Regions from separate parts of the Aeromonas dhakensis genome, predicted to be linked through region 1. Evidence: predicted binding sites of a transcription regulator. Region 1 holds the regulator's gene; the other holds the start of a gene.
What was found. Region 1 encodes NrdR, which represses ribonucleotide reductase genes. Its sites were predicted from a motif close to CACNNTATANNGTG; they were not measured.

Region 1 (3,075 bases):
TGGTTGATCTGATCGGCCGTGAGCTGACCGGTAAGGATGCTGACGCAGCGCTGGGTAAAGCCAACATCACAGTTAACAAGAACTCCGTGCCCAACGACCCGCGCTCCCCGTTCGTCACCTCCGGTGTGCGCATCGGCACCCCGGCCATCACCCGCCGCGGCTTCAAGGAAGCCGAGTCCATCCAGCTGACCCACTGGATCTGCGATGTGCTGGACAACCACGACAACGATGAAGTGCTGGCCAACACCCGCGAGAAGGTGCTGGACATCTGCCGCCGTTTCCCGGTTTACGCATAATCGACCCGCTTTCAGGTTGAACGGCAATGCCACCCTCGGGTGGCATTGTTTTTTGTGGCGTTTGGCAACATGAGAGGGGCCATGAGTCAGCACAGCAAAGAGCAGTTGCAGGGCACAGGGGGCGGGGGCAACGCTGAGCGGGACTTGGCGTCGGCAGCGCTCAGGCAGGCGATCCGCGCCCAGTACCACTTTCGCGCCAGCGAACAGGGGCTGCTGGCCTGGGACGTGCGCCGGCTGGTGTGGCTGAGCCGCGATCTGCCGGTGCAGGCGGTGGCACTGAACGAGATTGCCGAGCTCGACCAGCAGCACTGGTACGGCCATGGCGTCGTCAGCCCCACGGTGCGCAGCGTGGTGGAGCACTGCCAGCTCATGATGGCGGCCGATCTCGCCTATCCCATCCTGCTGGACAGCGCCGGCCGGGTGATGGACGGCATGCACCGGGTGGGCAAGGCATTGATGCTGGGCCACAGCCATATCGAGGCGCGTCGCTTTGCCGTGGATCCGGCGCCCGACTATCAGGATTGTGACCCGGATACCCTGCCTTATGATGATTGAGCCCGGTCGAATGGATGACTGGGATGGGTGCCTAAAACAGCTGTGATGTTCAAGAAACAGATGGCAGGAGATAGTTCAATGAAGAGAGTGCTGGAGATCCGGAACTACCGGCTCAAGGCCGGTAGCCGGGCAGAGTTTCATAGGTTGGTTGCAGAGCAGAGTTTACCGCTGCACCGCGAGTGGGGAATGGATGTGGTGAATCATGGCCCTTCCTTGCACGATCCGGACGTCTATTTTTTGATGCGGGCTTACGCTGATCTTGACGATCTGACCCGTTCACAGGCGGCATTCTATGCCACGGATGCATGGAGAAAAGGTCCGAGAGAAGCCATCGTCGAGCTGATAGAGAGCGACACCAATACTGTGCTCTGGCTGCCTGATGTCGCCATTGATGCACTTCGTGGTTGCTGATGGCATCTGTCACTTCCCTTGTTTTCACGGGCTTTTACCGGTTCCGGATGGCCGTGCTACACTGGCCGGCCTAGAGCCGGCCCCGGTGGTCGGCGCCCTTTTCCGTCAACGCCGGAGGTCCGATGCATTGCCCTTTCTGTAGTGCGGTAGATACCAAGGTGATCGATTCCCGTCTGGTGGCCGAAGGCCATCAGGTACGCCGCCGTCGCGAATGCCTGCTCTGCCACGAGCGCTTCACGACCTTCGAGATGGCCGAGCTGGTCATGCCCCGCGTCATCAAGTCCAACGGCTCGCGCGAGCCTTTCAACGAAGACAAGCTGCGTGCCGGCATCCTGCGGGCACTGGAGAAGCGGCCGGTGAGCATGGAGGCCATCGAGAAGGCGGTCAACCACATCAAATCCCGCCTGCGGGCCACCGGCGAGCGCGAAGTGGCCTCCGAGCTGGTGGGCAACCTGGTGATGGACGAGCTCAAGGGGCTCGACAAGGTGGCCTATATCCGCTTTGCCTCCGTCTATCGCAGCTTTGAAGACATACGTGAATTCGGTGAAGAAATCGCCAAGCTGGAGAAGTGAGTCTTTCTTCCAAACCAGGTTGCCGCGTTCGATTACGCTGCGCTAATCGAACCTACGATATTGCGTAAGCCTGGATGTGCTGTCAGAGGAGCCCAGATGTTTAGTCAAGACGATTACCAATGGATGAGCCGGGCCCTCGAACTGGCCCGCCGCGGCCGTTACACCACGGCGCCCAACCCCTGTGTCGGTGCTGTGCTGGTGAAAGGCGGCGTGGTGGTAGGAGAGGGCTGGCACCAACGGGCCGGTCAGCCCCATGCCGAGGTCTATGCCCTGCACGCGGCCGGTGAAGAGGCCCGCGGCGCCACCGCCTACGTGACCCTGGAGCCCTGTTCCCACCACGGTCGCACCCCGCCCTGCGCCGAGGCGCTGATCAAGGCCGGTGTGAGCCGGGTGGTGGCCGCCATGGTAGACCCCAACCCTCAGGTAGGGGGGCGCGGCCTGCGCATGCTCTCCGAGGCGGGCATCAAGACCGATTTCGGTCTGCTGGCTGCCGAGGCCGAGGCGCTCAACCCGGGCTTTTTCAAGCGGATGCGCACCGCCTTCCCGCAGGTGACGGTCAAGCTCGGTGCCAGCCTGGATGGTCGCACCGCCATGGCGAGCGGCGAGAGCCAGTGGATCACCTCCCCGGAGGCGCGCCGCGACGTGCAGCGACTGCGGGCTCGCCACGATGCGGTGCTCTCCAGCGCCGAAACCGTGCTGGCGGACAACGCCTCCCTCACCGTGCGCTGGGACGAGCTGCCCCCCTCGGTCAAGGCCGTCTATCCCAAAGAGACCCTGCGCCAGCCGCTGCGGGTCATCGTCGACTCGCAGAGCCGGCTGACCCCGGATCTGCCCCTGTTCCAGAGCAAGAGCCCGGTGCTGCTGGCCCGCCACAAGGCGGACGGCGACTGGCCCGCCTGGGTGCAGCAGCTGGAGGTGCCGCTGCTGGATGGCAAGCTGGATCTGGTCAGCCTGTTCATGCTGCTGGCTAAACAGAACGTCAACTCGGTACTGGTGGAGGCGGGGCCACGTCTGTGCGGCGCCCTGCTGGACAAGGGGTTGGTGGACGATCTGGTGCTCTATCAGGCGCCCAAACTGATGGGGGATGAGGGGCGCGGCCTGTTCCACCTGCCGGTGCTGACCCGGCTGTTCCAGGCCCCCAAGCTCAACATCAAGGATGTGCGCATGGTTGGCCAGGATATTCGTATTACCGCCAAAATAGCCTGATTTATCAATGTTAAAGGGGGCATTGTCGCCCCCGT
Region 2 (3,075 bases), 1.5 Mb from region 1:
ACCTGCATGGAGATGCTGGAGCACGTGCCGGATCCTGCCTCCGTGCTGCGCGCCATCGCCACCCTGGTACGCCCGGGCGGCAAGGTGTTCGTCTCCACCATCAACCGCAACCCGAAAGCCTATCTGATGATGATCCTCGGCGCCGAGTACCTGATGAAGATGGTCCCCAAGGGCACCCACGATCACAAGAAGTTCATCACCCCGGCCGAACTGTGTCGCATGGGTGAGGCGGCAGGCCTGCTGGTACGGGACATGAGCGGCGTCCACTACGCGCCGCTCTCCAACAGCTTCAAGCTTGGTCGCAACGTCGACGTCAACTACATGGTGGCGTTCGAGCGCCCGGAGCAAGGCTGATGACGACTCACCCTGCTGCGCCCCTTGGCTGCGTGCTGTTCGATCTGGACGGCACCCTGCTCGATACCGCGCCGGATCTCGGCGCTGCCGTCAACCATGTGCTGATAAGCGAAGGCTTTGCGCCGCTCTCTGACGACATCATTCGTCAGACCACCTCTCACGGGGCCCTGGGGCTGCTCAGGGCCGGTCTTGGTGACGAGCTGCTGGAGGAGCTGGGCGCCACCCGCCTTCGCACCGCCCTGCTCGACTACTACGCGGCCAACCTCTGTGTCGGCACCCGCCCCTATGAAGGCATGGTGGATCTTATCGAGTGGCTCGACGAGAAAAAGCTGCCCTGGGGCATCGTCACCAACAAGCCGGGCTTTCTCACCGAGCCGCTGTTGGCGGCCCTGCCGGCGCTTGCCAGTTGCGGCGTCACCGTCAGCGCCGACACTCTGCCGGTGCGCAAGCCCGACCCCGCCCCCATGTTCTTTGCCTGCGAGCAACTTGGCGTCGCGGCCAGCCACTGCCTCTATGTGGGGGATCATGTGCGCGATATCGAGGCCGGCCGCAACGCCGGCATGCGTACCGCCGTCGCCGGCTGGGGTTACCTCAATGACGACGAGGATCCCGCCCAGTGGGGCGCAGATCTTCACTTTGATACCGTACAGGCCCTGCATCACTGGCTGCGCTACGAGCTGGATTAAGCCTTGCCCGCCTGAGCAGTCAGGCAAGGCTGCGGTGGATACATATAGAAGTGGATGATCAGGGGGAGCTCCACGCCTGGGTTCTCTTGGATAACGCAGCAGGTGGATAACACAAGAGATGGATATCAAACGCAGCTTTGCGACCATCCCTTGAGCTGAGCGGTGAAAATGACGCCCATCTGGTCACTCGATCGGCAAAACGGAGGATCGGCAATTGATCCTCCGTTTTGCCGGTTTGACAAGCAGTGCGGCAGCGGGATCGGACACCTTTTGACCCTTGCTGCACAAGGGATAATCAGGCTGAATTTGCTAGTAAAAACACCCCGTTTTCGCAAGCAAAAAAAGTTATTTAAATTTTCCATGTTCGATCATCAGACTTGCATTTACCGGATCGGACGGATGAAAACCCGTTCGCTGTGAGCGTCCACTAACTCCATCGACAACACCCACAATTTATCCACAGCAATTGCCTTATCCACAGATTGCAAAGCCGGGCAGACCTCACTATCTTGTAGCTCGAATTCAAAATAACACTATATCTTGTGATTCATCGCACAATAGGTACCCACCTCCATCGCCCTTCCCGGGCCGGAGGCCAACGCCGTGCGATGGTTTTTCGGGAATCAACTAAAGGTCATCAGCCAATGAACTTGTTTGTGACGAAGCGTAACGGCCACAAAGAACCCATCGATCTGGATAAAATTCACCGCGTGCTCGACTGGGCTGCCGAGGGTCTCGACAACGTGTCGGTCTCCCAGGTGGAACTCAAGTCCCACATCCAGTTCTATGACGGCATCCGTACCGCCGATATCCACGAAACCGTCATCAAGGCCGCTGCTGACCTGATCTCCGAGCAAAGCCCGGACTACCAGTACATGGCAGCCCGTCTGGCCATCTTCCACCTGCGCAAGAAGGCCTACGGCCAGTTCGAGCCGCCCCACCTCTACCAGCACGTCGCCAAGCTGGTGGACATGGGCAAGTACGACAAGCACCTGCTGGAAGACTACAGCCAGGCCGAGTTCGAGGAGCTGAACGCCCACCTCGACCACTGGCGCGACATGGACTTCTCCTACGCCGCGGTCAAGCAGCTGGAAGGCAAGTACCTGGTCCAGAACCGCGTCACCGGCGAAATTTACGAGAGCCCGCAGTTCCTCTACATCCTGGTAGCGGCCTGCCTCTTCTCCAAGTATCCGAAAGATACCCGTCTGGACTACATCAAGCGCTTCTATGATGCGGTCTCGACCTTCAAGATCTCGCTGCCGACTCCGATCATGAGCGGCGTGCGCACCCCGACCCGCCAGTTCAGCTCCTGCGTGCTGATCGAGTGCGACGACAGCCTGGATTCCATCAATGCTACCGCCAGCGCCATCGTGCGTTACGTCTCCCAGCGCGCCGGCATCGGCATCAACGCCGGTCGCATCCGGGGTCTGGGCAGCCCCATCCGTGGCGGTGAAGCGTTCCACACCGGCTGCATCCCCTTCTACAAGTACTTCCAGACTGCCGTGAAGTGCTGCTCCCAGGGCGGCGTGCGCGGCGGGGCGGCCACCCTGTTCTACCCGCTGTGGCACACCGAGGTGGAGAGCCTGCTGGTACTGAAGAACAACCGCGGCGTGGAAGAGAACCGGGTCCGTCACATGGACTACGGCGTGCAGATCAACAAGCTGATGTACCAGCGCCTGATCAAGGGTGGCGACATCACCCTGTTCTCCCCGTCCGATGCGCCGGGTCTGTACGATGCCTTCTTCGCGGATCAGGACAAGTTCGAAGAGCTCTACGTCAAGTACGAGCAGGATCCGAGCATTCGCAAGAAGACCCTCAAGGCGGTGGATCTCTTCTCCCTGATGATGCAGGAGCGCGCCGGCACCGGTCGCATCTACATCCAGAACGTGGACCACTGCAACACCCATAGCCCGTTCGATCCGAGCGTGGCGCCGGTGCGCCAGTCCAACCTCTGCCTCGAGATTGCACTGCCTACCAAGCCGCTCAACAACGTGGATGACGAGGATGGCGAGATCGCCCTGTGCACCCTCTCGGC

Region 2: the regulator NrdR is predicted to act here: its motif matches at 1,572-1,585, upstream of nrdA (class 1a ribonucleoside-diphosphate reductase subunit alpha).

Annotation. Positions count from the first base shown of each region.
Region 1 is NZ_CP023141.1:1,848,792-1,851,866, forward strand. It holds gene glyA (serine hydroxymethyltransferase) at 1-296, shown strand, start outside; gene CK627_RS09075 (hypothetical protein) at 378-851, shown strand; gene CK627_RS09080 (NIPSNAP family protein) at 930-1,262, shown strand; gene nrdR (transcriptional regulator NrdR) at 1,385-1,834, shown strand; gene ribD (bifunctional diaminohydroxyphosphoribosylaminopyrimidine deaminase/5-amino-6-(5-phosphoribosylamino)uracil reductase RibD) at 1,931-3,040, shown strand.
Region 2 is NZ_CP023141.1:3,339,823-3,342,897, forward strand. It holds gene ubiG (bifunctional 2-polyprenyl-6-hydroxyphenol methylase/3-demethylubiquinol 3-O-methyltransferase UbiG) at 1-354, shown strand, start outside; gene CK627_RS15535 (HAD family hydrolase) at 354-1,040, shown strand; gene nrdA (class 1a ribonucleoside-diphosphate reductase subunit alpha) at 1,685-3,075, shown strand, end outside.